2 regions of the Micromonospora sp. NPDC005215 genome follow, and region 1 is predicted to be linked to the other one. Evidence: riboswitches for the same ligand, from Rfam matches in the RefSeq annotation. Region 1 holds a riboswitch; the other holds the start of a gene.
The links. A riboswitch is a leader RNA that binds a small molecule or an ion and turns the genes downstream of it on or off. The one in region 1 is predicted to bind thiamine pyrophosphate.
Positions count from the first base shown of each region.

Region 2: it holds a riboswitch for thiamine pyrophosphate, as region 1 does, so the genes downstream of both, thiE (thiamine phosphate synthase) here and ABZU25_RS19905 (ECF transporter S component) in region 1, are expected to answer to the same signal.

Region 1 is NZ_JBEXHQ010000026.1:13,022-16,467, forward strand. Features, by position in the region: gene ABZU25_RS19895 (AAC(3) family N-acetyltransferase) at 1-30, opposite strand, end outside; gene ABZU25_RS19900 (alpha/beta fold hydrolase) at 60-890, opposite strand; TPP riboswitch at 997-1,101, shown strand; gene ABZU25_RS19905 (ECF transporter S component) at 1,177-1,770, shown strand; gene ABZU25_RS19910 (ATP-binding cassette domain-containing protein) at 1,881-3,311, shown strand; gene ABZU25_RS19915 (energy-coupling factor transporter transmembrane component T) at 3,308-3,446, shown strand, end outside.
Region 2 is NZ_JBEXHQ010000058.1:39,577-43,022, forward strand. Features, by position in the region: gene ABZU25_RS30315 (ThuA domain-containing protein) at 1-844, opposite strand, end outside; TPP riboswitch at 1,156-1,265, shown strand; gene thiE (thiamine phosphate synthase) at 1,260-1,886, shown strand; gene thiO (glycine oxidase ThiO) at 1,880-3,031, shown strand; gene thiS (sulfur carrier protein ThiS) at 3,022-3,222, shown strand; gene ABZU25_RS30335 (thiazole synthase) at 3,219-3,446, shown strand, end outside.

The DNA of each region.
Region 1 (3,446 bases):
AGTGCCCGGCCCGCTGGTGTTCGTCGTCACGGTGCCCCTTCCTGACCGACCCGCACGGCTCAGGTCGTCCCGCCGGCCCGAGCCAGGATCGCCTCGGCGAGCGGGCCCGGCGCCGTGTCCGGAATCCAGTGACTCACACCGGGCAACCGCACGAAGTGGTACGCCCCCGTGACGTTCGCCGCGCACGCCTCGGCGGCGGTCCGGCCGATGGCGACGTCCCGGTCACTCCAGACGTAGGTGGTGGGCACCGCGACCGGGCCGACGCCGGCCAGGTCGGCGCGGGACATCGCCCGGTACCAGTTCAGCGCGGCGGTGAGCACCCCCGGCTCGCGCATCGGGGCCGCGTAGCGGTCCACCCGGGGCCCGTCGCCCACCCCGCCGAGCAGCCTGCGCAGCGCTGTCGCGTGCCACGCCAGCAGCACCTTCTCCGCCGTACCGGGCTTACGGAACACTGTGATGTACGACGAGCGGGCCTTCTGCTGGCCGTCGTTGGTCAGGGCGTACGCCATGGCTGCCGGATGCGGCACGGACACCGCGGTCAGCGTGCGGACCCGGTCGGGGTGCCCGGCGGCGACCGCCCAGGCCACTATCGCGCCCCAGTCGTGGCCGACCAGGTGGACGGCGTCCAGCCCCAGGGCGTCGAGGACCGCCACCACGTCGGCGACCAGTTCGGGGATCCGGTAGTCGGCCACCGCCGTCGGCCGGGCGCCGGGCGAGTACCCGCGCTGGTCCAGCGCGTACGTGCGCAGCCCGGCCGCGTGCAGCGCGGGCACCACGTCGTCCCATTCGCCGCTGTGCTGCGGGAAGCCGTGCAGCAGCAGGACGGGTACGCCGTCCGACGGACCGCCGGCGGTTACCTCGAACGTGAGACCTCGCGCGTCGACCCGCATGATCGTCAGCCTACCCAGTCGGCGTACGGCTGGCTGAACGCCAAGTCGGGCAGACGCCCTGCTGGGCTGGCACCCCTGGTCGGTGTTAGCGTCGACGAGACAACTTCACATCCGACAGGGGAGCGCACAGCGCTGAGAGTGCGGGCACGCCCGCAGACCCTCGAACCTGATCTGGGTAATGCCAGCGCAGGGAGTTCGGTCGACCTCCAGCCGCGCCGCCGTCCGGTGCCACCGGACGCGCGGCGTGCGTCTTCTCCTGGTTCGCACGCAGAACTGGGAGCAACACATGAAATCCACAGCCGACACCAGCCGTTGGCGGACGGTCGACATCGTGGTCGCCTCGGTGATCGCTGTCGCCTTCGGCGTCATCTTCTGGGCCTGGGGCCTGGTCTGGAGCGCCACCGAGGGTGCGTTCGCGTTCTTCCCGCCGGCGCAGACGCTGCTCTACGGCGTGTGGCTGATGCCGGCCGTGATCGGCGGTCTGGTCATCCGCAAGCCCGGCGCCGCGCTCTACTGCGAGACGGTGGCCGCGGTCCTGTCCGCACTGCTGGGCAGCCAGTGGGCCGGCACGGTGATCCCGCAGGGCATCGTGCAGGGCATCGGCGCCGAGCTGGCGTTCGCCGCCTTCCGGTACCGGTCGTACCGGCTGCCGACCGCGATGCTGGCCGGCGCGTTGACCGGTCTCAGCGCCGCGTTGTTCGACTTCTTCGTGTGGAACGTCGACTACGCGCTAGGCGACTACCGCATCCCGTACGCGCTGATCACCATCGTCAGCGCCACAGTGATCGCCGGCGTCGGCGGTTGGCTGCTGACGAAGGCCCTGGCCAACACCGGCGTCCTGGACCGCTTCCCGGTAGGCCGAAACCGAGCCCTGATCTGACCCCCACCCGATGACGTTGATCAAGAGGTTCGCGTCAACGGAGGGCGATGCTCTGACGCGAACCTCTTGATCAACGGACTGGGGACGGGCGCGGCCGGGAGGGGGTGGGTGTGGGCGGGGTACTGCTGCGGGGGTTCGGGTGGCGGCATGCCGGGCGGCGCGCCTGGGCTGTGCGCGGGGTTGACCTGCGGGTTGAGGCTGGGGAGCGGGTGCTGCTGCTGGGGCCGTCCGGGGCCGGCAAGAGCACGTTGCTCAGCGCGCTGGCGGGGCTGCTGCCGGAGGATTCCGGCGAACAGGAGGGCACCGTCGAGATCGACGGGCTCGACCCGCGCAAGGGGCGGGAACGGGTCGGCATCGTCTTCCAGGACCCGGAAACCCAACTGGTGATGGCGCGCTGCGGCGACGACGTCGCGTTCGGGCTGGAGAACCGCGGCGTACCGGCCGACGAGATCTGGCCCCGGGTGGACGAGGCGCTGCACCGCGTCGGCTTCCCGTACCCCCGGGACCGCCCCACCGCCGCGCTCTCCGGCGGCGAGCAGCAACGCCTCGCCCTGGCCGGCGCGCTGGCGTTGCGTCCCGAGCTGCTGCTGCTCGACGAGCCGACCGCCAACCTCGATCCGGCCGGGGCCGACCTCGTCCGCCAGGCGGTGGCCGGCGCGCTGCACGCCGACACCACGCTGATCCTGGTCGAGCACCGGGTCGCCGAGGCGCTGCCGCTTGTCGACCGGGTGATCGTCCTGGAACCGGGCGGCGGGGTCCGCGCGGACGGCACACCCGAGGCGGTCTTCGCCGCACACGGCGCGGCGCTGGCCGCCGAGGGGGTCTGGGTGCCCGGTCACCCCAGCACGCCCCGACCCGCCACCGCCGCGCCCGGGGAGCTGTTGCTCACCGCCGACCGGCTCGGCCTGCCACCCCGGCTGGGCCGCACCGACCTGGCGGTACGCGCCGGCGAGGCACTCGCCGTTCGCGGACCCAACGGCGCCGGCAAGTCCACCCTGGCGTTGCTGCTCGGCGGGTTGCTCCGGCCGGGCGGCGGACGCGTCACCGCCTCCGTCGAGCTGGCCGGCACCGACCACCGCACTCCACCGCACCGCTGGCGGGCACCCGCACTGGCCCGGCGGATCGGGTCGGTCTTCCAGGATCCGGAGCACCAGTTCGTCACCAGCACCGTCTTCGACGAGCTGGCGCTCGGCCCACGCCGGACCGGTCAGCCCGAGGCGGCCGTCAAGGAGACCGTGACCGGGCTGCTCGAACGGCTGCGACTGGTCCACCTCGCCGCCGCCAACCCGTACACCCTCTCCGGTGGTGAGGCGCGGCGGCTGAGCGTGGCGACCGCCCTGGCCACCGCGCCCCGCCTGCTGATCTGCGACGAACCCACCTTCGGTCAGGACCGGCGGACCTGGCGGGAGCTTGTGGATCTCTTCGCCGACCTACGCGACGCCGGACACGGCGTGGTCGCGGTCACCCACGACGCGGACTTCGTGGCCGCGCTCGCCGACCGAACCGTCACCCTGCGACGGGCCGCGGACGACGCCCGATGATCAACATTGAGCCAGTCGCCGCGCCCGGTGCGCCGTTGGCCCGCCGCAACCCGGTGGCGAAGGTCGCCGCCGCGCTGGTCTTCTCGTTCACCCTGCTCGCCACCCTGGACCCACTGGCCCCGGCGATCGCCATCG
Region 2 (3,446 bases), on a different contig from region 1:
CGGCCGCGGTCCGGATGCCGCCGAGCAGGTGGGACAGGAACTCGGGCTCGGCGTACGACTCCCGGGTGTGCCCACCGCCGGTGTACCAGGAGCGGCCACCGTCGAAGTCCTGACACCAGGAGGTCGGGTGGTCGGCGCCCATCGCGCCCGCGCCCGGGGTGTAGCTCTTCTCGTCCAGGCTGGCCAGCACGTGCACGTCCGGCCGCGGGTTGGTCTGGAAGTTGTACCACTCGTCGAACCGGGACCAGCGGTCCGGCAGTTCGGCCGTGGACGGGTGGGCGTGATCCTCCACCTTGACCGTGGCCTGCTGGTTCTGCGGGTGGTTGGCGAAGTACGCGCCGACCAGGTCGCCGTACCAGGCCCAGCTGTACTCGGTGTCCGACGCGGCGTGGATGCCGACGTAACCGCCGCCGGCCTTCACGTAGCGCTCGAACGCCGCCTGCTGCTCGGCGTTGAGGACGTCACCGGTGGTGGAGAGCCAGATCACGGCCTTGTACTTCGCCAGGTTGGCGTCGCTGAATGCGGCGCCGTCCTCGGAAGTGTCCACTGTGAATCCGTTGCTGGCGCCGAGCTGTTGGATGGCGGCGACACCGGTGGGGATGGAGTCGTGCCGGAAGCCGGCGGTCTTGGAGAAGACCAGGACCGAGAAGGGATCGTCGGCGGCCTTTCGGGGCGCCTTCGGCGCCACCTGGGTGACCGGGGTTCCGGCCGCCGCCTCCCGCGGGGGGACCTGTGCGGCGGCCGGCGCGGCTTGCGCGGGCGTGCCGAACAGGGTCGTCGAGGCGAGGGCCAGGGAGATGAGGGTTGCGGTGATGGGTACGCGGGCACGACGAGAACGGGACACGCCGCCTCCTGTGTCGTAGTGACAGAGCTCGGGGGAGTCGGCTCGCCGAAGGCCGTCCCTGATGGAGCCGGTGGTCACACCGTGCCAGGGTGCCCCCACCGACATTTTGTCGAATCGCTGAACAAATTAATTCGGCTGGTTCAATGTCCGGCAAGATGCCGGCGGGTAACGGTTCTGCAACGGCAGGCGACATTCCGAACAGGACCGTATGAACCGCCCCACAGATCTAGCTCGATTCGGTGCGTTCCGGCCCGACGGTCACCGCCGAATCTCGCCTTGGCAGACCGGCGGATCTGTCGTACGGTGACACGCAAGTAACCCACGGGAGCCCGGTGTACCGGGCTGAGAGGGGGGCTGACAGCCCCCGACCGTCGAACCTGATCCGGATAATGCCGGCGCAGGGAGGAGCGTTGCCGTGCCGTCCCTGGGGCGACTGCATCTGATCACCGACACCCGACCCGGTCGGGACCCGCTCACAGTGGTCCGGGCCGCCCTCACGGTGGCCCGCGCCGACCTGGTGGTGCAGGTCCGGGTCGAGGACTCCGCCACCGACCGCGAGGCGTACGACCTGGCCCGGCGGGTGCTGGCGCTCTGCGTGTCGTACGACGCGACCTGCCTGGTCAACGACCGGCTGCACGTGGCGCTGGCGGTGGGCGCGGCCGGCGGGCACATCGGAGCGGACGACCTGCCGGTCGCCGCCGCCCGTCGGGTGCTCGGCCCCACCGGTGTGCTGGGAGCCACCGCCCGCGCGCCGGAGACAGCGACCGAGGCCGTCGCGGCGGGAGCCAACTACCTGGGCGTCGGCCCATGCCACCCCACCAGCACCAAGCCCGGCCTGCCGGACCCGATCGGACCGGCCGGCGTCCGCGCTGTCGTCGACGCCGTCGACGTGCCGGTCATCGCGATCGGCGGCGTGACCGCCGCCCGGGTGCCGGAGCTGCGGGCCGCCGGGGCGTACGGGGTGGCGGTGGTCGGTGCGGTGTCCGCCGCCGCCGACCCGGCGCAGGCGACCGCCACGCTGATCCAGGCCCTGACGTGCTGACCGACCGGTCCCCGTCGATCGACCGGCCCCGGCCGGACGTGGCGGTGGTCGGTGCGGGACCGATCGGGCTGGCGATCGCCTGGCGCTGCGCCGCCCGGGGGCTGCGGGTGGTGGTGCACGATCCGGCACCCGGCTCGGGGGCGTCGGCGGTGGCCGCCGGCATGCTCGCCCCGGTCGCCGAGGCGTACTTCGGTGAGCGGCAGCTGACCGAGCTGTTGTTGGCGTCCGCCGCCCGCTGGCCCACGTTCGCCGACGAGCTGGCCGAAGCGACAGGCGTCGACATCGGTTACCGGACCGAGGGCACCCTGCTTGTCGGGTTGACCGGCGACGACCTGGCCGAGGCGCGTCGGCTCTGGGCGTACCAGCAGGGGTTGGGCCTGCCGGTGACCCCGCTGCGCCCCAGCGAGCTGCGCGACCGCGAGCCGGCGCTCGCCCCGCGGGTGCGTGGCGGCGCGCTCGCGCCCACCGACCACCAGGTCGATCCTCGACTGCTGGTGCCGGCGCTGCGCACTGCCGCGCAGCGGGCCGGCGCGGTGCTGGTGCCGCAGGCGGTCGCGCGCCTGTCCGATGTGGACGCGCACGTCACAGTCGTCGCCGCCGGCTGCGGGGCCGCCACACTCACCGGCCTGCCCGTGCGGCCGGTGAAGGGCCAGATCCTCCGGCTCCGCGCGCCCGACGGCGGCTCGCCGGGCTTCCGGCACGTGATCCGGGGGTACGCCGACGGCGAGCACGTCTACCTGGTGCCCCGAGCCGACGGCGAGGTCGTGCTCGGCGCGACGGTCGAGGAACGGTCGGACACCACTGTCACCGCCGGTGCCGTGCAGCGTCTGCTCCGCGCCGGCGTGGACCTGCTGCCCGAGCTGGCCGAGTACGACCTGGTCGAGGCGGTCGCCGGGCTGCGCCCAGGAACCCCGGACAACGCACCGATCCTCGGACCGCTGCCGGGCCGGCCGGACGTGCTGGCCGCCACCGGTCACCACCGGCACGGCATCGTGCTCACCCCGATCACCGCCGACCTGATCGCGGACCTGGTGTGCACCGGCGGACCCGATCCGCTGCTCGCGCCCTTCCGACCGGACCGGTTCGCCGGCGCGGCGGCCGGCGGCGAGCCCGAACCGACGACGAAGGGGGACCTGTGGAGTTGACGGTGAACGGGGCCGGACGAAGCGTCCCGGGTGAGGTGTCGGTGGCCGACCTGGTCCGGGCCGTCGCCCCGCAACCGCGCGGGGTGGCCGTCGCGGTCAACGGCGAGGTGGTGCCCCGGGCGGGCTGGGCGACCACCGCGCTGCGCGACGGTGACCGCGTCGAGGTGCTCACCGCGGCGCAGGGCGGGTGAGCGGCGTGTCGTTCGAGCTGGGTGGGGAGACGTTCACCTCGCGGCTGATCCTCGGCACCGGTGGTGCCGCCAATCTGCACGTACTGGAACAGGCGATCCGGGCGTCCGGCACCGAGCTTGTCACAGTGGCCCTGCGCCGGGTGGACACCGCCCCGGGCACGGCTGGCGGGCTGCTGGACCTGCTGGACCGCTGCGGGGTACGGCTGCTGCCCAACACCGCCGGC